DNA from 3 places in the Streptomyces camelliae genome. Region 1 is predicted to be linked to each of the others. Evidence: riboswitches for the same ligand, from Rfam matches in the RefSeq annotation. Region 1 holds a riboswitch; each other region holds the start of a gene.
The links. A riboswitch is a leader RNA that binds a small molecule or an ion and turns the genes downstream of it on or off. The one in region 1 is predicted to bind cyclic di-AMP.
Positions count from the first base shown of each region.

Region 2: another riboswitch for cyclic di-AMP. It lies ahead of O1G22_RS11125 (M23 family metallopeptidase); the one in region 1 lies ahead of O1G22_RS22230 (M23 family metallopeptidase).
Region 3: another riboswitch for cyclic di-AMP. It lies ahead of O1G22_RS17555 (transglycosylase SLT domain-containing protein); the one in region 1 lies ahead of O1G22_RS22230 (M23 family metallopeptidase).

Region 1 is NZ_CP115300.1:4,875,274-4,882,333, reverse strand. Features, by position in the region: gene trmB (tRNA (guanosine(46)-N7)-methyltransferase TrmB) at 1-673, shown strand, start outside; gene O1G22_RS22240 (PrsW family intramembrane metalloprotease) at 830-2,188, shown strand; gene O1G22_RS22235 (aldo/keto reductase) at 2,229-3,173, opposite strand; gene O1G22_RS22230 (M23 family metallopeptidase) at 3,250-4,275, opposite strand; cyclic di-AMP (ydaO/yuaA leader) riboswitch at 4,285-4,429, opposite strand; gene O1G22_RS22225 (PP2C family protein-serine/threonine phosphatase) at 4,622-5,839, opposite strand; tRNA gene O1G22_RS22220 (tRNA-Met) at 5,997-6,070, shown strand; gene O1G22_RS22215 (dihydrofolate reductase family protein) at 6,117-7,060, opposite strand, start outside.
Region 2 is NZ_CP115300.1:2,462,616-2,469,675, reverse strand. Features, by position in the region: gene O1G22_RS11140 (DNA gyrase/topoisomerase IV subunit A) at 1-1,919, opposite strand, end outside; gene O1G22_RS11135 (M16 family metallopeptidase) at 2,189-3,592, shown strand; gene O1G22_RS11130 (M16 family metallopeptidase) at 3,589-4,977, shown strand; cyclic di-AMP (ydaO/yuaA leader) riboswitch at 5,190-5,349, shown strand; gene O1G22_RS11125 (M23 family metallopeptidase) at 5,362-6,078, shown strand; gene O1G22_RS11120 (GntR family transcriptional regulator) at 6,276-6,962, shown strand.
Region 3 is NZ_CP115300.1:3,869,504-3,876,563, forward strand. Features, by position in the region: gene O1G22_RS17540 (ABC transporter ATP-binding protein) at 1-961, opposite strand, end outside; gene O1G22_RS17545 (LolA family protein) at 1,032-2,231, opposite strand; gene O1G22_RS17550 (polyprenyl synthetase family protein) at 2,607-3,617, opposite strand; cyclic di-AMP (ydaO/yuaA leader) riboswitch at 4,272-4,451, shown strand; gene O1G22_RS17555 (transglycosylase SLT domain-containing protein) at 4,455-4,949, shown strand; gene O1G22_RS17560 (HAD family hydrolase) at 5,084-5,896, opposite strand; gene O1G22_RS17565 (FAD-dependent oxidoreductase) at 6,020-7,060, opposite strand, start outside.

The DNA.
Region 1 (7,060 bases):
GATCCGGAGTTTTCAGCCCCGGCGCAGCCGGGTGACGGCGGGGCAGGCCGATGCGCTGCAGCGGCTGTGGCCCGTGTGGGGGCTCGACATCGACGGGCAGCGGGTCATCGACCTGCGTGAGCTGTTCGGGAACGACCGCCCCGTCGTGCTGGAGATCGGCTTCGGCATGGGGGAGGCCACCGCGCAGATGGCCGCCGGGGACCCGGACACCAATGTCCTCGCCGTCGACGTGCACACCCCGGGGCAGGGGAATCTGCTGGGCCTCGCCGACCGCGACGGACTGACGAACGTCCGGGTCGGCAACGGGGACGCGATCATCCTGCTCAGGGAGATGCTCGCACCCGACTCGCTGGACGGACTGCGGGTGTACTTCCCGGACCCCTGGCCCAAGAAGCGGCACCACAAGCGGCGGCTCATCCAGCCCGAGTTCCTGACGCTCGCCGCGATCCGGCTGAAGCCCGGCGCGCTGCTGCACTGCGCGACCGACTGGGAGCCGTACGCCGAGCAGATGCTCGACGTGCTCAGCGTGCATCCCGACTTCGAGAACACCCAGGCGGACGGCGGCTACGCACCGCGCCCCGAGTTCCGGCCGCTGACCCGTTTCGAGGGGCAGGGACTGGACAAGGGACATGTGGTGAACGACCTGCTGTTCCGGCGCGTATCGCATCCGTGATCACGCGTCGTCCAGCCGTGATCATGCGTAGTTCGGCACTGATCACGAATAGTTCAACCGTGATCGGCCGGCCGTCCGGCATTTCTTGATCAAGCCGGGCAGCCGGTCCGGTAATCCGCTCCAGCCCCTCGTCCCGCCACCGTTAGGGTCGATGCCGTGGCCACCAGTCCGATCAGTACTCCGTATCCGGCGTATCCCCCGCGTCCCGACGGCGCGGTGCTCCGCCATCCGCACTGGTGGCAGCGCGGCTGGGTGCGGTACGGGGCGCTGATCACGCTGCTGGCCCTGTCCGGGCTGGTGATCCTCGCGCTGGTGCGCCGGCAGACCGGTACCGAGGGGTTCCTGGTCGGGCTCGGGCTGGCCGTGCTGCCCGTGCCGTGGCTCATCGCCGCGTTCCGCTGGCTGGACCGGGTGGCGCCGGGCCCCTGGCGGAACCTGGTCTTCGCGTTCGCCTGGGGTGCCTGCGCGGCGGCACTGATAGCCATCGTCGCCAACAGCTTCGCGACCAGGTGGATAGCCACCGCGACCGCCGACCCGGCCAGTGCCGACACCCTCGGCGCCACCGTGATAGCGCCGATCGTCGAGGAGTCCGCCAAGGCCGCCGCCGTACTGCTCGTCTTCCTCTTCCGCAGACGTGACTTCACCGGGATCGTCGACGGGGTGGTGATCGCGGGCATCACCGCCACCGGGTTCGCGTTCACCGAGAACATCCTCTACCTCGGTACGGCCTTCGGGGCGGACCAGCTCTCCGGCGACAGCGGCATCGCCTCCGTCACCGCCGCCACCTTCTTCGTGCGCATCGTGATGTCGCCGTTCGCGCACCCCCTGTTCACCACCATGACCGGCCTCGGCTTCGGGCTCTCCGCGTTCGCGGCGCAGCGGCGGCGCGCACGCCGCGTGCTGCTGCCGGTCTGCGGGCTGCTGCTCGCGATGAGCATGCACGCCTTGTGGAACGGCTCCTCCACGTTCGGCGAGTTCGGGTTCTTCGCCGTCTACGGCTGCTTCATGGTGCCCGTGTTCGGGCTGCTGACCTGGCTGGCCGTCTGGACGCGGCAGCGGGAGCTGCGGACCGTGCGCGAGGAGCTGCCCGTGTATGTGTTGGCCGGGTGGCTGGGGCCGGCCGAGCCGTTCGCGCTGGGGTCGATGCGGGCGCGGCGGGCGGCGCGGGACTTCGCCCGGCACCACGGCGGGAAGCCGGCGGCGCGCGAGGTGGCGCGGTACGAGGCCACCGCCACGCAGCTCGCCCTGCTGCGGCGCCGGGGGCGCCAGGGGAAGGCCGGGGGCGACTTCGTCGTACGGGAGCGGGACTTGCTGGACGAGCTGTGGCGGCGCAGGGACGTGGCGCGGCCGGCTCTGGAGTACGCGGCGCGTGCGGCTGCTCCGGCTCCGGTGTACTGGGCTCAGCCGCAGTACGGATACGGATACGGGTACGGGTATCCGGCGGTGCCCTTCCCCACGCGCAACGCGCAGAACACGCCCAGCGCGCACGACGCGTACAACCCGTACCGGTCGTAGACCTTCGGGCCGCGGTGGGTCCGGCACCGCCGGACGGGCATCAGGCCGACGCCGCGGTCAGCTGCGCGACCTCCTCCTCCGTCAGCCTCAGGTCCGCCACGCCCAGCAGCGCGGGGAGCTGGTCGACCGTGCGGGCCGAGGCGATCGGGGCCGTGACCGTCGGCTGGGCCGCGAGCCAGGCCAGGGCGACCGTGGCGACGGGGGCCTCGTGGGCGGCGGCGATCTCGTCCAGGGCGGCGAGGACCTTCTGGCCGCGCTCGGACTCGGCGTGCTTCTGGGCCCCTTCGGCGCGGGCGCTGTCGACCTTGGTACCGGGGCGGTACTTGCCGGTCAGGAAGCCCGAGGCGAGGGAGAAGTACGGCACCGCGGAGAGGTTCTCCTTGGCGGCCAGGTCCTGCAGCTCGCCCTCGTAGGTGTCGCGGGAGACGAGGTTGTAGTGCGGCTGGAGGGCGACGTAGCGGGCCAGGCCCTCGCGGTCGGAGAAGTCGAGGGAGGCCTGAAGGCGCTCGGCGCTGATGTTGGAGGCGGCGATGTGCCGGACCTTGCCCGCCTTCACGAGCTCGTCGAGGGCGCCGATGATCTCCTCGACCGGGACCTCGGGCTTGTCGAAGTGGGTGTAGTAGAGGTCGATGTAGTCGGTGCCCAGGCGGCTCAGGGAGGCGTCGGCGGCGGCCTTGATGTTGGCGGCGGACAGGCCCTGGAACTGCGGGTGCTGGCTGACCTTGGTGGCGATGACGACGTCGGAGCGGTTGCCGCGGGCCTTGACCCACTTGCCGATGATCGTCTCGGACTCGCCGCCCTGGTTGCCCTCGACCCAGGCGGAGTAGGAGTCGGCGGTGTCGATGAAGTTGCCGCCCGCCGCCGCGTAGGCGTCGAGGACGGCGAAGGAGGTCTCCTCGTCGGCGGTCCAGCCGAAGACGTTCCCGCCCAGGGAGAGGGGGAAGACCTGGAGGTCGGAGGAACCGAGTGTGCGCAAGGAAGTCATGCTCTGCATCAACACCGGCGGAGGATGATCGCATTCCACCGCCGGCGCCGAGTTCACACGAATGCCATGGTCCGGTTCAGGGGTTGAGGCCCTTGTCGCGCAGCCACGGCGCCGGGTCGATGGCGGTGGCCTGGCCGTTCGGGTGGACCTCCAGGTGCAGGTGCGGGCCGGTGACGTTGCCGGTGGCGCCGACCCGGCCGATGACGTCGCCGGTGGAGACCTTCTGGCCGACCGAGACGTTGATCGAGGACTGGTGGCAGAACCACAGCTCGGTGCCGTCGTCCAGGGTCAGGATGGTGCGGTAGCCGTAGGCGCCGGCCCAGCCGGCCTCGGTGATCGTGCCGCCGTGGACGGCCTTGATCAGGGTGCCGGTGGGGGCGGCGAAGTCGAGGCCGGTGTGGTAGCCGGAGGACCACATCGCGCCGGGCTGACCGAAGGTGCCGGTGATCGTGTACGACACGACGGGCAGCGTGTACTGCTTGGCCAGCTCGGCCAGCCGCGCGGCCTCGGCCACCTGCTTCGCGTCGGCCACCGCCTTGTCCTTGGCGGCGGCGGCCTGGGCGGCAGCGTCCTTCTCCGCCTTGGCGGCCGCGTCGGCGGTCTGCTTCTCGGTGGCGGCGAGCGCGGCGGCGGTGGCCTTGCTGTCGGCCTTGCTCTGCTGCTGCTCGGCCTGGGCCATGATGCGGTTGCGCAGGGCCTCGCCGGCGCCGCCGCTCTTGGTGCTGTCGGCGCTCACGCCGACGCCCGAGAGCCCGGTGCCGGTGGCCTTCGGCGCCGAGGAGGAGCCGCCGCCCTCGAAGAGGTGGGTGACGGAGTCGGGCAGGGAGATGGAGACCGGGGACTTGCCGGTGTGGGCGCTGGCCATGCCGCCCGCGCCGACCGCGGCCATGACGCCGACGCCGAGGACGGTGGAGCTGCGGGCGAAGCCGCCGCGCTGCTTGGCGACGCGGTGCCGGCCCCGGACCCGGTCGACGGAGTCCTCGGTGGGGTTCCACTCCTCCCAGGGGCCCTCGTCGGCGCGGTAGGAGCCGTAGCCGAAGCTCTCGGACTCGTCGGACGCCGGTATGAACGGGGCTTCGGGGGCAGGCCGGTTGGACGCCACGCGGGCGTACTCCTTTCCTTCCGTCGCCTACCGGGTTAGCTGACGGGTTCGGAGCGGGAAGGTCTCCTACGCGCGTATACCGACCGGTGTACGCGTGATTCACCCCAGGGTGGTGGTTCCCCGGCTCCCTTGCGGGATTCGGCGCGTGCGCACGGAGCCGCCTCTTGTGGCGGCTGGGACGACCGCGCTGCGTTATCGAACGTTAATAGACCTGCGAGTCACTTTCCAAGCCGTTCGACTTGATCATTAACGCTTTCCGGACCGGACTTACCCCGTGATTCCACGGCAAACCGGGCGAGTTGACCGCCATTCAGGAGTCTCGGCGTTTTTGATGGTGTCTCAGATGTTATGCGGACGGCGGTCGTCCGGTCACCGTGGGTGAGAGCCCGGGATGCCGTACGGCAAGCAGCGCCATGTCGTCCGTCATCCCGCCGGAGTGCCGGCGCACCTCGTCGGCGAGCGTCCCGAGCAGCGCCGCGGGACCGGGATAGGCCCGCCCGGCGAGCCGCCGTTCGGGGTCGTAGAACCGGCCGAGGGCGTCCCGGGCCTCGGACAGCCCGTCGGTGTACAGCAGCAGGGTCGCCCCGTCCGGGAAGCGCTCCTCCATGACCTCGTCGGGCCATATTCCGAGGTCGCCCATGCCGAGCGGCAGCGCGGGCTCGGGGGCGGCCAGGGTGCGCAGGGTGCCGTCGGCGTACAGCAGCAGCGGGGGCGGATGGCCGCGGCTGAGGACCCGTACCAGCCCGTCGCCGTGCGGGAGTTCGGCGAGGACGGCGGTGGTGAAGCCCTCGAAGGCGTCGACGGCCTCGCGCCGGGTGCCCTCGCGGGCCAGCGCCCGCTCCAACCGCTGCGCCACCGCCTCCAGCGTGTCCTCCCGCTCGGCGGCCTCCCGGAACGCGCCGATCACCACGGCGACGGCGGCGACCGCACCCATGCCCTTGCCGCGCACGTCCCCGACGATCAGCCGGACGCCGTACGGGCTGTCCTGCACCGCGTACAGGTCGCCGCCGATGAACGCGTCCTGCCGGGCCGCCTCGTAGCAGGCGGCGATCTCGAAGCCGCCGATCCGCGCGGCGGGCTCCGGCAGTACGGCCCGCTGGGCGGCCTCGGCGATCTCCCGGGCGGAGGCGAGCCGCCGGTCACCGAGCCGGACGACCCGGTTGATGGCGACGGCCAGCAGAGCGACCGAGGCCACGGTGACGACGTCCGTGACGACACCCGCGGCCGAGTGCTCGCCGCCCCGGGAGCGCACCGCGTACATCGCGACGACGGCCGCGGCACCGGTCAGCACGGTGGTGCGCAGCGAGGACAGGGGCGCGGCGATCAGCGGGGCGGCCGTGAAGAACGGTACGGCGGTGAACTCCCTCGGGGTGAGCAGGCCGTACAGCACCCCGCCGGCGATCAGCAGCGCGGGCAGGGCGCGGGCCAGTGAGCGGGGGGTGAGGCGGCGCGGGCGCGGCGGCGCGGTCTCGTCGCCGAGGCCCGGGTCGGGCACGGGGTCACCGGGCAGCCGTCCCCCCGCCCAGGCATACGTCCGCTCCTCCTCCACCTCTCCAGGGCCCACCGCTCGTCTCCCACGTGTCCGACGTACGGTCCAGACTGGCCGCCCCGGGCCGTCCGGGCGACCTCGGCTGACCCGAGCGGATGACACCGCGCGACGCCTCCGCGATCAACCGGTGTGCGAACAGTCCTGCACATGGGGTACTCTGGAGTCACAACGACGCGGGGTGGAGCAGCTCGGTAGCTCGCTGGGCTCATAACCCAGAGGTCGCAGGTTCAAATCCTGTCCCCGCTACTGAAGGCTCAGGGCCCGGAATCCAGTGGATTCCGGGCCCTGAGTGTTATCCGGCCAAGTGCCGGTTCGGCGCCTTCGCCTGCTCCTCGTACTCCGGCAGTACGACCACTTCGGCGCCCGCCGTCACCAGCACCCCGCTCCCGTCCGCGGCTTCCACGAAAGTGTCCGGCTCACGCCAGGCCGTCACCACCCGCCGCACCCCCGCCCGCAGGATCAGCTCGGCGCACGGCGCGGGCCGGGACGCGCGCCGGGCACAGGGCTCCAGGCTGCTGTACACCGTGGCGCCGGCCAGCCGGGGGTCGGCCGGGGCGATCTTGGCCAGCGCGGCCTCCTCCGCGTGGACCACGGGGTCGTCGCCCTCGCGCGAGTGGCCGCGCGCCAGCTCCGTGCCGTCGGCCGCGACCACCACCGCGCCGACGCTGAACGCCGTCTCGGAGGGCGGGCACAGGGCGGCGAGTTCGCAGGCGGTGCGCAGCCAGTGGCGGTCGGCGGCGGAGGGGACGGGGCCGGTGCCGGGGGCGGTGGGCTCGTAGCGCATGAGGACGACGTCCTCGATACGGCGGGTCTCGACCAGGCGCAGGCGGCCGGCCTGGTAGGCCCCGGGGCCGAACAGCCTCGGCGCCGCCGGGTCGCCGACGAGGAGGGGCGCGAGGACCAGCTGGAGTTCGTCGGCGAGGCCCTGCTGGAGCAGCTGGGTGTGGACGGTGCCGCCGCCCTCGACCATCAGGCGCCGCACTCCGCGCACCACGCGCAGGTGCTCCAGCAGGGCCCGCCAGTCGAGGCCGGGGCCGAGCGGGACGACCTCGGCGGTGTCGCCGAGGAGGCGGGCGGCGCGCTCGGCGCCCGAGTCGGTCGTATAGACGATCTTCTCGCCGCCGGTGTGCCAGAACTGCGCGGCCGGGTCGAGGTCGCCGGAGGCGGTGACCGTCACCTTCAGCGGATACTCCGGCCTGCCCGCCGCGACGCGGGCCGCCCGGCGCTCGGCGGAGT
Region 2 (7,060 bases), 2.4 Mb from region 1:
TAGTCGGGCACCACGCGCTTGACGACACCCTGCTCGGTGCCGAGCGCCAGACCCGGGGACGACTCGTCCAGCGTGGTCAGGCAGACCACCGTCTCGTCGTCCTCCAGGGACACGAACTCCGCGAGCGGGGCGCCGCCGGACAGGGTCGGGGCCGCCGCGGTGTCCGGCAGCTGGGGCAGATCGACCACGTTGATCCGCAGCAGCCGGCCCGCCGAGGTCACCGCGCCGATCTCCCCCCGCGCGGTCGCCGGGACCGCCGAGACGATCACGTCGTGCTTGACGCGCCTCGCGCCGGCCTCCTCCGGGAACGGCTCGGCCGTCGCCGTACGGGCCAGCAGGCCGGTCGAGGACATCAGCACCCGGCACGGGTCGTCGGCGACCTGGAGCGGCACGGCGGCCACCTGGGCACCCGCGGACTCCAGCAGGACCGTACGCCGCTCGGTGCCGAACTTCTTCGCGACCGCGGCCAGTTCGGCCGAGACCAGCTTGCGCAGCTCCGCGTCGGACTCCAGGATCCGGGTCAGCTCCGCGATCTCCGCGGTGAGCTTGTCCTTCTCCGCCTCCAGCTCGATGCGGTCGTACTTGGTGAGCCGGCGCAGCGGCGTGTCGAGGATGTACTGCGTCTGGACCTCGCTCAGCGAGAAGCGCTCCATCAGGCGCTCCTTGGCCTGCGCGGAGTTCTCGCTGGACCGGATCAGCCGGATGACCTCGTCGATGTCGACCAGCGCGGTGAGCAGGCCCTCGACCAGGTGCAGCCGGTCACGGCGCTTGGTGCGGCGGAACTCGCTGCGGCGCCGGACGACGTCGAAGCGGTGGTCGAGATAGACCTCCAGCAGCTCCTTCAGGCCCAGCGTGAGCGGCTGGCCGTCCACCAGGGCCACGTTGTTGATGCCGAAGGACTCCTCCATCGGGGTCAGCTTGTACAGCTGCTCCAGGATCGCCTCCGGCACGAAGCCGTTCTTGATCTCGATGACCAGGCGCAGGCCGTGCTCGCGGTCGGTGAGGTCCTTGACGTCCGCGATGCCCTGGACCTTCTTGCTGTTGACCAGGTCCTTGATCTTCGCGATGACCTTCTCGGGGCCGACCGCGAAGGGCAGTTCGGTGATGACCAGGCCCTTGCGGCGGGCGGTCACGGTCTCGATCGAGACCGTGGCACGGATCTTGAAGGTGCCGCGGCCCGTCGCGTACGCGTCGCGGATGCCGTCCAGGCCGACGATCCGGCCGCCGGTGGGCAGGTCCGGGCCCGGGACGTGCCTCATCAGCGCGTCGAGGTCCGCGCCCGGGTACCGGATCAGGTGGCGGGCGGCCGCGATCACCTCGCCGAGGTTGTGCGGCGGCATGTTCGTCGCCATCCCGACCGCGATGCCCGAGGAGCCGTTGACCAGCAGGTTCGGGAAGGCGGCCGGCAGCGCCACCGGCTCCTGCTCCTGGCCGTCGTAGTTGGGCGCGAAGTCGACCGTGTCCTCGTCGATCGACTCGGTCATCAGGCTCGTGGCCTCGGCCTGCCGGCACTCGGTGTACCGCATGGCGGCCGGCGGGTCGTCGTTGCCCAGCGAGCCGAAGTTGCCGTGGCCGTCGACCAGCGGCATGCGCATGGAGAAGGGCTGGGCCATGCGCACCAGCGCGTCGTAGATCGACGCGTCTCCGTGCGGGTGCAGCTTGCCCATGACCTCGCCGACGACACGCGCGCACTTCACGTAGCCGCGGTCGGGGCGCAGGCCCATCTCGTTCATCTGGTACACGATCCGGCGGTGCACCGGCTTGAGGCCGTCACGGGCGTCCGGCAGGGCGCGCGAATAGATGACCGAGTACGCGTACTCAAGGTAGGAGCCACGCATCTCGTCCACGACGTCGATGTCGAGGATCTTCTCCTCGTACGAGTCGTCGGGCGGCGGGGTCTTCGTGCTGCGGCGGGCCATCGCTGCCGGCTCCTTGCTGAAGCGATTGACTGATCTGACGCCGACCATTGTGGACCGAGGCACCGACAACCCGTGCCGCGACCCGGTGCACACGGTCGCGTACGGCGCCGGAACGGCATCCCCGGCAGGGCCGGACGCGGGCCGCGCGATCGCTGTCGGCGTACGCCTCGCGGGAACTTCGCCGAGGTCCCGCACGCTTTGCATACAGTGGCAGGAACGGCAGGAAAACCGCGGTGTGCACCACCGCATCCCCATGCGAAGGGACGTACATGCCCATGGGTCACACGACCACAGCCGAGGCAGGCTCCGGGGGCCTGACAGCGACCGAGCACCGCCTGGCCAACGGTCTGCGCGTGGTGCTCTCCGAGGATCACCTGACCCCGGTGGCGGCGGTCTGCCTCTGGTACGACGTCGGCTCCCGCCACGAAGTCAAGGGGCGTACCGGTCTGGCTCACCTTTTCGAGCACTTGATGTTCCAGGGCTCGGGACAGGTGAAGGGCAACGGTCACTTCGAGCTGGTGCAGGGCGCCGGCGGCTCGCTCAACGGCACCACCAGCTTCGAGCGCACCAACTACTTCGAGACCATGCCCGCCCACCAGCTGGAGCTGGCGCTCTGGCTGGAGGCCGACCGCATGGGCTCGCTGCTGGCCGCCCTGGACGACGAGTCCATGGAGAACCAGCGGGACGTCGTCAAGAACGAGCGCCGCCAGCGCTACGACAACGTCCCCTACGGCACCGCCTTCGAGAAGCTGACCGCGCTCTCGTACCCGGAGGGCCACCCCTACCACCACACGCCGATCGGCTCGATGGCGGACCTGGACGCGGCCACCCTGGAGGACGCCCGCCAGTTCTTCCGCACCTACTACGCGCCGAACAACGCCGTGCTCTCGGTGGTCGGCGACATCGACCCGAAGCAGACCCTCGCCTGGGTCGAGAAGTACTTCGGCTCGATCCCCGCGCACGACGGCAAGCCCGCCCCCCGCGACGGCACCCTGCCGGAGGTCATCGGCGAGCAGAAGCGTGAGGTCGTCGTCGAGGAGGTCCCGGCGCGCGCCCTGATGGCCGCCTACCGGCTCCCGCACGACGGCACGCGCGCGTGCGACGCGGCCGACCTCGCTCTGACCGTCCTCGGCGGCGGCGAGTCCTCCCGGCTGTACAACCGGCTGGTGCGCCGCGACCGTACGGCCGTCGCGGCCGGCTTCGGTCTGCTGCGCCTCGCCGGCGCCCCCTCGATGGGCTGGCTGGACGTGAAGACCTCCGGGGACGTCGAGGTGCCGGTCATCGAAGCCGCCATCGACGAGGAGCTGGCCCGGTTCGCCGAGCAGGGCCCCACGCCGGAGGAAATGGAGCGCGCCCAGGCCCAGTTGGAGCGCGAGTGGCTGGACCGGCTGGGCACGGTCGCCGGCCGCGCCGACGAACTGTGCCGGTTCGCCGTCCTGTTCGGCGACCCGCAGCTCGCCCTCACCGCCGTCAAGCGCGTCCTGGAGATCACCCCGGAGGAGGTCCAGGAGGTCGCCAAGGCCCGCCTGCGCCCCGACAACCGCGCGGTCCTCGTCTACGAGCCGCTGTCCGCCGAGTCCGCCGAGCACACCGAGGAAGCGGGGCGCGGCGAGGACCCGGAGCAGGAAGCGACCGTAGAGGCCGGCAACGAGAACGAGGAGACGGCCAAGTGACCGAGCTCGCCACCATGGACTTCCACCCCCAGCCCCAGCCCGGCGACGCCAAGCCGTGGGCGTTCCCGGCCCCCGAGCGCGGCGCGCTGGACAACGGCCTGACGGTGCTGCGCTGCCACCGCCCCGGCCAGCAGGTCGTCGCCGTCGAGGTGCTGCTCGACGCGCCCCTGGACGCCGAGCCGGCCGGCCTGGACGGCGTCGGCACGATCATGGCGCGGGCCTTCTCGGAGGGCACCGACAAGCACTCCGCCGAGGAGTTCGCCGCCGAGCTGGAGCGCGCGGGCGCCACGCTCGACGCGCACGCCGACCACCCGGGCGTCCGGCTCAGCCTGGAGGTGCCCGCCTCCCGGCTGGCCAAGGGCCTCGGCCTGCTCGCCGACGCCCTGCGCGCGCCCGCGTTCGCCGAGAGCGAGGTCGAGCGGCTGGTCCGCAACCGCCTGGACGAGATCCCGCACGAGCTGGCCAACCCCTCCCGCCGGGCCGCCAAGGAGCTCTCCAAGGAACTGTTCCCGGCGAGCTCGCGCATGTCGCGCCCGCGCCAGGGCACCGAGGACACGGTCGAGAAGATCGACGCGGCCGCCGTACGCGCCTTCTACGACCGCCACGTCCGCCCCGCCACGGCCACCGCGGTCGTGGTCGGCGACCTGACCGGCGTCGACCTGGACGCGCTGCTCGGCGAGACCCTTGGCGCCTGGACGGGCACCCCGGGCGCGGCCCGTACGGTGCCGTCGGTGAGCGCCGACGACACCGGGCGCGTGGTCATCGTGGACCGGCCCGGCGCCGTCCAGACGCAGCTGCTCATCGGCCGCGTCGGCCCCGACCGGCACGACCGCGTGTGGCCCGCCCAGGTGCTCGGCACCTACTGCCTCGGCGGCACCCTCACCTCCCGCCTGGACCGCGTCCTGCGCGAGGAGAAGGGCTACACCTACGGTGTGCGCGCGTTCGGCCAGGTCCTGCGTTCCGCCGCGGACGGCACGGGCATCTCCATGCTCGCCATCAGCGGCTCGGTGGACACGCCGAACACCGGTCCCGCGCTGGAGGACCTGTGGAAGGTGCTGCGCACCCTCGCGGCGGACGGCCTGACCGACGCCGAGCGGGACGTGGCCGTGCAGAACCTCGTCGGGGTGGCGCCGCTGAAGTACGAGACGGCGGCGGCCGTCGCGAGCACGCTGGCCGACCAGGTCGAGCAGCACCTGCCCGACGACTTCCAGGCGACGCTGTACCAGCAGCTGGCCGCGACGGGCACGGTGGAGGCCACGGCGGCCGTCGTGAACGCCTTCCCGGTGGACCGCCTGGTGACCGTCCTCGTCGGTGACGCCGCCCAGATCAAGGCGCCGGTGGAGGCGCTCGGCATCGGCGACGTCACCGTGGTGGCGGCCGAGTAACGCACGCGCATGCGTGGGGCCCTGACGGCTTACGGGCCGTCAGGGCCCCTTGCTGTTCCGCTTCCCGCCTCAGATGCCCGATTTGGGGCGGAGGTTGCCTGTCTGCCCTGTGGGATGCGCTACAAAAACCCGGATCGGTTTGGGGATCACCGACGGGCCCGCCTAGCGTCGTCCGGGCTGTTCGTCAGGCAGTGCGCCGCACCCGCGGCACCGGACAGCCATCGCCGAGTCCCCGTACGGCGCGAGCCAGGGGAGCCGGGGACCCAGGTCCCTTGGGGTGAATCGGACGCCCACGCGTGCGCGTGGGGGCCGTAGGAGACCTTCCTGCTCCGAACCCGTCAGCTAACCCGGCAGGCGAGAGGGAAGGAAAGGACCAGCCACTTCATGGCGTTCATGTGCGCCTCCGGGAAGCATCGCAAGCCCGGCCGGGTCAAGCGCACCACCGCTCAGGCGGCCGGTATCGCGGCCCTCACCACCGGAGTCGTCGGCACCCTCGCGGCCGCCCCGGCGTTCGCCGCCCAGAACTCCCCCGAGCAGACCGGCCTCACCCCGGTGATCACCGTGGGCGACGACATCGCCGCGAACATCGACGCGCAGGCCGCCGCCCAGCAGCGGGCCGCGGAGCAGAAGGCGGCCGAGCAGGCCGCGGCCGAGCGGGCCCAGGAGATCCGCGAGGCCGAGCGCGAGCGGCTGAACCGCTTCGTCGCCCCGATCACCGACTCGTACGTCTCCACGGGCTACAAGGCCAGCAGCTCCCTGTGGTCCTCCGGTTCGCACACCGGCATCGACTTCCACGCGGCCAGCGGCACGCCCGTCCACGCGGTCGGTTCCGGCACTGTCGTCTCCACCGGCTGGGGCGGCGCGTACGGCAACCAGATCGTGATCCGGATGGCCGACGGCATGTACACCCAGTACGGCCACCTGTCGTCCATCGGGGTCACGGTGGGCCAGCAGGTCACCCCGGGCCAGCAGATCGGCCTGTCCGGCGCGACCGGCAACGTCACCGGGCCGCACCTCCACTTCGAGGCCCGGACCACCCCCGACTACGGCTCGGACGTCGACCCCGTCGCCTATCTCCGCAAGCACGGCGTGAACGTCTGACCCACCCGCGCACGGCATCCGCGGCCCCGGCTCATCGAGCCGGGGCTTTCGCCGTTTTTCACGCTGTCCGCCGGAGGTCTGTCCAAAAAACCTCCATGGATTCCGGCCCGCCGTCGGAAATTCCGGCTCATTGGAATAGAGTCACGGAACACACGTCCATCGTCGACGTTTCACGGGGATTAAGGCGGAGGTCGGTCATGCGTATTCCGGCGCACTCGGTATGCACGGCGATCCGGGACGACATCGTCGCCGGTGTCTACGAGCGCGGCAGCCGGCTGACCGAGGAAGTCCTGGCGCGTCGTTACGGCGTCTCGCGCGTCCCCGTCCGCGAGGCGCTGCGCACTCTGGAGGCGGAGGGCTTCGTGGTGACGCGCCGGCACGCGGGCGCGTGCGTGGCCGAGCCGACCGAGCAGGAGGCCGCCGACCTGCTGGAGATGCGCATGCTCCTGGAGCCGCTCGGGGCCGCCCGGGCCGCCCAGCGGCGCACGGAGGCGCATCTCAAGGTGCTGCGCGGCCTGGTGAGGCTGGGTCAGGAGCGGGCCCGACGGGGCAGCAGCGAGGATCTGCGCTCGCTGGGCGGCTGGTTCCACGAGACGCTCGCCCAGGCCTGCGGCAGCCCGTCGCTGACCTCCATGCTGACCCAGCTGCGGCACAAGATCGCCTGGATGTACACGGTGGAGGCGCCGCCCAGCCCGGCCGATGCCTGGGCGGAGCACGGCGCGATCGTGGACGCGGTGGCGCGCGGCGACGGCGAGCGCGCGCGGGCGCTCACGGCGCTGCACGGCGAGCGCACGACGGCCGCGCACCGGCTGCGCTTTTCCGGTGCCGGTGAGCGTGTGAGGACTTCGCAACACGTCGTAAACACGTCGGGCCCGCGGCATTAACACGCGCGCCGTATACAAAGAAGAGTAATTCGGCGCGGTGTATTTCCGCTGCCTGAATTGCTGGTGTGCCCGCGTATTCCCGAAAGGCGGCCGAGCTG
Region 3 (7,060 bases), 1.0 Mb from region 1:
CGAACGCGTCCTCCAGCGAAGCCCGTTCGAGCGTGAAGCCGCGGACCCGCACGCCCGCCGTGACCAGGGCTGCGTTCACCTCGGCGAGGTCCCGCGCGGGCGGGTCGCCGGTGACCCGGTCGCCGTCGGCGCCGACGTCCCCGACGCCCTGTTCCTTCAACACCCGGGCCGCCTCGGCCGCGTCCGGGGTGATCACCACCAGCCGGCCGCGCGCCCCGGCCGCCAGGTCGGCCACCTCGCCCTGGGTGACGAGCCGGCCCTGCGCCATGACCGCCGCGTGCGTGCACACCTGTTCGATCTCGTCGAGGAGGTGGGAGGAGAGGAAGACGGTCGTGCCGTCGGCGGCCAATTCCCTGATCAGGGTGCGGATCTCCCGCATGCCCTGCGGGTCGAGGCCGTTGGTGGGCTCGTCCAGGACGAGCAGCCGTCGCGGCTGGAGCAGTGCGGCCGCGAGACCGAGGCGCTGCTTCATGCCGAGCGAGTACGCCTTCGCCTTCTTGCCGGCGGCGGCCGCGAGGCCCACCCTGTCCAGAGCGGCGGCGACGCGGGCGCGCCGGGTGCGCGGGTCGGCGGTCGGGTCGGCGGCGTCGTAACGCAGCAGGTTGTCCCGGCCGGAGAGGAAGCCGTACAGGGCGGGGCCCTCGATGAGCGCGCCGACCTCGGGCAGCACGGCACGGGCCGCCCGGGGCATCGGGCGGCCCAGCACGCTCGCCGTGCCGGCGGTCGGCTCGATCAGGCCCATCAGCATGCGGATGGTGGTGGTCTTGCCCGAGCCGTTCGGTCCGAGGAAGCCGAAGACGCTGCCCGCCGGGACGGTCAGGTCGAGGCCGTCGACGGCGAGCTGTCCGCCGCCGTAGCGCTTGGTCAGGCCGCGGGTGGCGATGACGCTCGCCCCCGCCTGCCCGGGGGCACGCTCCCGCGCGTCCCCCGCCTCGCGCTCCGTGGCGGACAGTCCGTCCATCGGCTCCCCCTCGATTCGTGCTCCCGTGAAGAGTCAACGCACGGTAACGGCCCGTAGTGCCCGGACCGGGTCACTTTCCTTCGTCGGCCGCCTTCACCAGGGCGGACTTGGTCACCGCGCCGGCGTAGACCTTGCCGTCGTCGGTCATCAGGACGTTGATCAGGCGGGTGGAGAAGACCGTGCCCTTGCCGAACTTGCCGGAGACCTGGTCGCCGAGCGAGCCGAGGAAGCCGCCGAGGTCACCGGCCTTGGAACCGCCCGTCGGCAGACCGCCCTTGGAGCCGGTCTCGAAGGTGGCGATGGACGTCCAGCCCTTGCCGAGGACGGTGCCCTTGTCGTGGCCCGGGGCGAAGTCCTCGCCGCGCTTGACCGCGTGCTCCCGGTCTGCGCCGTCCTTCTTCTGCTCCGTCACCTTCGCGCCCTTGGGCGGGGTGAAGGCGAAGGTGGACGCGGAGGGCTTGGCGAAGGAGACCTCCGTGAAGCCCGCGTCGACGACGGCCGCGCCGCCGCTCTTCGGGGTCAGCGTGAACTTCAGTGGCATGCCCGTCTTCGAGTCGACGGCGATGCTGATCGCGCCGACCGTGGTGCCGGACTGGCGGGGCTTGATCAGCAGCTTGTAGGCGGCGCGGCCGGCGACCTGCTCGGTGCCGTCTACAGTGACGGACGTGGTGTCGTCCACCGCCTTCAGTGCCTGGTCGGCGAAGTCCTTGGGAGTGGCCGGGGGCTCGGTCCTGTCCTTGCCGGAGTCGGCGGAGGTGCCGTGGAAGACCGAGTTGGTCTTGCTGTCGTAGCCCCAGACGTTCGTGCCGTCGTGGATGAGGCTGTACTCGGAGCCGCTCTCCAGCAGCGACACCTTCTGCTTGTCCGGGCCGTCGGCGGCGACGCGCAGTGTGTGCGTGCCGGTGACCAGTTCGGTGAGCTTGGCCTGGGGGTCGGCGGAGGAGCCCTCGCCGGAGCCCTTGCCCGCCCCGGAGACCAGGCTGCTCTCCAGGCCGCCGAGGTTCGGCAGGCCGAGGTCGGTGCTGATCTTCACCGTGCCGGACAGCTGCTGCACGTCCGACTTTGCGATCTTGTCGATGAGCTGCTTGGCGGTGATCTTGGGCAGGTCGGGGTCGCCGGAGGCGGCGAGCGCCGGGACCAGCCCGATCGTGGCCGCCGCCACCCCCACCACCGCGACCGGGACCGCGTACCGCGCGGCCTTGCGGCGTCCGCTGTGCGGGTTCTCGTCCCGCACGGCGTCCACTGCGTCGTCGGATTCGTACGGTGCCATGTGTGCCTTACCTCCGTCGTCGGCGGCGGCTGTCCTCACGCTGGTCCACCCTGAGCCGCCATTCTCACCCGAATCGGTGAGGAGTGGTGATGTCCGTGTTCTCCATCTCACCAAACCGGCCATGAAGAAGCGTCAGACCACGGAGCCAAGTCCATGTACGACTGCGGTATGACACGCGGGGGTGACGGCTTCCGCGACCCCTAGGGGGCCGGACGGATCGCACGAATGCCGTACGCCGCCGTACGGCCGTCTGCCCGCACGGGCACCCGCGCGGGCCCCGCACACGCCGCGCGGCCGGCCGTCGGAGGCACGTTGCGGACACGTCAGGTCGTGGACACGTCAGCCAATGCTGCCGCAGAGCCGGTGTCAGGGGCGTCAGCCCGCGCGGTGCACCACGGCGTCGCACAGCTCCTCCAGCGCCCGCTTGGCGTCGCAGTCCCGCAGCGGGGACAGCGCGGCCCGGGCCTCCTCCGCATACCGCACGGTGTCGCGGCGGGCCTGCTCCAGCGCCGGGTGGGCGCGCAGCGCGGTCAGCGCCTCGGCGTGCCGGGCGTCGTCGCTGAGGTCGGAGTCCAGCAGCTCGCACAGCGCGAGGTCCTCGGGCAGCCCCAGCCGGGCCGCGCGCTCGCGCAGCCGGAGCACGGGCAGGGTCGGGATGCCCTCGCGCAGGTCGGTGCCCGGGGTCTTGCCGGACTCGTGCGAGTCGGAGGCGATGTCCAGGACGTCGTCGGCGAGCTGGAAGGCGACACCGAGCCGCTCGCCGTACTGGGTGAGGACGTCGATGACCGTCTCGTCGGCGCCCGACATCATCGCGCCGAACCGGCACGAGACCGCCACCAGGGAGCCGGTCTTGCCGCCGAGCACGTCCAGGTAGTGCTCGACCGGGTCACGGCCGTCGGAGGGGCCGGCGGTCTCCAGGATCTGGCCCGTGACCAGCCGCTCGAACGCGAGGGCCTGCACCCGGACCGCCTCGGGCCCGAGGTCGGCGAGGATCTGGGAGGCGCGGGCGAACAGGAAGTCGCCGGTGAGGACCGCGACGGAGTTGCCCCAGCGGGTGTTGGCGCTGTCCACACCGCGCCGCACGGCCGCCTCGTCCATGACGTCGTCGTGGTACAGCGTGGCCAGATGCGTCAGCTCCACGACGACGGCCGACGGCACGATGCCCGGCGCGTAACGGTCGCCGAACTGGGCCGCGAGCATCACGAGCAGCGGCCGGAACCGCTTCCCGCCGGCCCGTACCAGGTGCTGCGCGGCCTCCGTGATGAACGGAACCTCACTCTTGGTGGCTTCGAGCAAGCCTTCCTCGACAGCCGCCAATCCGGCCTGGACATCGGCTTCGAGAGCCTGGTCCCGCACGCTCAGCCCGAACGGCCCGACGACGGTCACGAGGGGTCTCCTGTCTGCTGGTGTCTGCTGGCGATTACACGGTTTGTCGATAGGTCGCTGCCATCACTCAAGTCAGCGTATCCGGTCCTGTTTCGATCACCGATAGCGCCCACCGGTCCAGCCCGGGTGGTATTGGATCATGGCCGGTATGCGTGTGATCGGATGATAAGAACGGACATCTATCGACTTAACAGGAAGCCTTGCGCTTTGTCGCGAACCGGGGGGCGAGCGGAGTAACGCCTCCATCCCACCCCGCGCACACCCGCGGACATACACGACAACGACGGGCATCGCGTCACAGGTTCCGGGAGGCACCCCCAGGTCACCCCCGGGTCACCCCCAGGCTGTCCACCGGCCACCTCACACCCAGCTCTCACCCCAACCCCGGAATCCGCCATGTCCGATTTGACAGGGTTTGCTATTTCGTGAGTTGGGTCACGCTCCCCCATCCGGCATCCCGGCCACCGAGCACCCTCCCTCCCCTTGCCCGGTCGGCAAGTTGAGGGTTGGCAACCGCAAAGGATCAAGTACCCCATAGGGCACACATCAAGGTCAAATGGTGCGTTGTGTGAATCCAGTACTTGTTCCCGACATGTGCTCTCGCATACGTTCCGGGCCGTCGGGCGGACGCCGAATCCTGCCGCCGCCCGCATGACCATCCACGAACCCATTTCGTACGGCAGGAGCGGGGGACCCAGGTAAGCCGCCGGACCGGACGACACGCGTCGCACCGGAACGGCTAGGGGTGAAGCCGTGCCTTCTCGCGAAGGTGCGGCCGGGCACCTCCCCGCCCGAACCCGACAGCTCACCTCGCAGGCGACGGAGAGGAACATCCCCATGCGTGCTGCCGCTCGTCACCGCCGTCCCCGGGCCAACCGCCTCGCCCGCACCCTCGCCGTCGTCGGCACCGGTGCCGCCGTCCTCGCCCTGCCGCTCATCGGCGCCACCAGCGCCTCCGCCGCCCCGGCGAAGAAGGCCACCAAGGTGTCCTCCACCACCCTTGCCGGGTACCCGAACAACCTCAACGGCTGGATCCACAAGTCGCTCGCGATCATGGCCCAGAAGGGCATCCCGGGCTCCTACCACGGCATCTACCGCAACATCATCCGGGAGTCCTCGGGCAACCCGTGGGCCATCAACAACTGGGACTCCAACGCGGCCCGGGGCATCCCGTCCAAGGGCCTGCTCCAGGTCATCGACCCGACCTTCAACGCGTACCACGTGGCCGGCACCTCGTTCAACATCTACGACCCGGTCGCCAACATCACCGCGGCCTGCAACTACGCCGCCGCGCGCTACGGCTCGATCGACAACGTCCACAGCGCGTACTGACGGCCGCACGGCGGTCGCTCCGACAGCGGCACGGCGGTCGCCCCGACGACAGCCCGGCAGTCGCCCTGACGACAGCCCGGCAGTCGCCCTGACAGCCGCCGGGCGGTCGTCCGACCGTCGGAGTCGCGCGGCCGTCAGCCGACCGGGAAGAGTCGTTCGAGGACGACGGCGATGCCGTCGTCCTCGTTCGACGAGGTGATCTCGTCGGCCACCGCCTTGAGTTCCGGGTGCGCATCGGCCATCGCCACCCCGTGCCCGGCCCACTCGAACATCGGGATGTCATTGGGCATGTCCCCGAACGCCAGCGCCCGTTCCGGCGCGATCCCCAGCCGGTCGGCGGCCAGCGCCAGCCCGGTCGCCTTGGTCACCCCGCACGGCTGGAGCTCCACGGTCCCCGGCCCCGACATGGTGACCGTCGCCAGCGAACCCACCACCGCGCGCGCCACGGCCGCCAACTCGTCGTCGGACAGGGCCGCATGGCGCAGCAGCACCTTGCTGATGGGCCTGCGCCACAGGTCGTCACGTCGGCCGACCCCCACCGCGGGCAGGGTCGGGTGCGGCATGCGGTACCCGGGCTCGATCAGTGTGAGCCCGTCGACACCGTCCTGATCGACAGCGGCGAAGACCTCCCCCACCTCCGCCTCGATCTTGCCGAGCGCCTCCTCCGCCAGTTCCCGGTCCAGCCGCACCGACCACAGCAGCCGGCCCGCCGCGGCGTCGTAGACCTGCGCGCCCTGCCCGCACACCGCGAGCCCCGTACAGCCGAGGTGCGCGAGCAGCGGCCGTACCCGCGGGGCCGGCCGGCCCGTCACCACCAGGTGGCGCGCACCGGCGCGCACCACCCGCGCGAGCGCGGCGAGCGACCGGCCGGAGACCGTGTCGTCGCCGCGCAGCAGCGTTCCGTCCAGGTCAGTCGCGATGAGTGCATATGCGGGGGAGGCTGCCATGATCAGAGAATACGGATGCGACGCCGGTCCGACTCATCTTGTCGTGCTGCGTACTTACGTGCTCATCACCCCCAAGTGGTGTGTGTCGTCCTCCTGTTCGCGGTGCGGTGGCCGGCGCGGGAGTCAGCCGTGGGCCGCGGCGAGGTGTCGCGCCAGGCGCGGGGAGGCGAACTCCGTGCCGCAGACGAACCGCATCACCGGGCCGTACGACGACGCTGCCGGCAGGCCCGTGAAGTACAGGCCGGGCACGGAGGAGACGCAACCGGGGCCCAGTTTCGGCGTGCCGCGGCTCACCGCGAGCCGGGTGCGCAGTCCGTGGCCGAGGAAGTCCATCGCCGCGACGGCGACGCGGTACCCGGTGGCCGCGATGACGTGGTCGGCGGTGAGCCGCTCGGTACGGCCGCCATGGGTGCGGACGGTGAGGACCGGGCTGCCGTCCGGCGCCTCGGCACGCACGATCCGCTCGACCTCCTGCACCGGTACGGCGCCCTCGAAGCGCTCACGCAGCCACCAGGCGCCGAGCGGTCCGAGGACCCGGCGGACCAGGAAGTGGCGGGTGGGCTCGGGCAGGTAGCGGTAGGGGTGCGGGTAGTAGCTGAGCGCCCACAGCGACCAGGCGCGGCCGAAGGGGGACTCGGGGCGCAGCCGCGGCTGCTCCCACGGCGGGGCGCCGAAGGCGACCCGGTCGCGGCCGCGCGCGACCACGCGCACGCGTGCCCCCGCCTCGGCGGCGAGCGCCGCCGTCTCCAGCGCGGACTGACCGGCGCCGACGACGATCAGCTCCTTGCCGGCGAACCGGCCGAGGTCGTGGTGCTGGGAGCTGTGCGAGACCGGGCCGGTCGCGGCGGGTCCGTCGGGCGCCGCGCCCGCCAGCTCCGGCGGCAGGTGGGCGAGGCCGGACAGGCCGGTGGCGACGACGACCGCGCGCGCCGTGAACAGCTCTCCGGAGTCCAGCTTGAGTTCGAAGCCGCCGCGCGCGTCACGGTCGACGGAGACGACCCGTACCCGCTCCAGTCCGGGCAGCAGCTGATACTGGAACCACTCGCCGTAGGCGATGAACGTCTCCACCGGGATGATGTCCTCGTCGCTGACCAGGCGGCGGATCCCGGCCGCCGCGCAGTAGTCGGCGAGGGTGTGGCCGGGCTGCGGGCAGTCGAGGCTGGA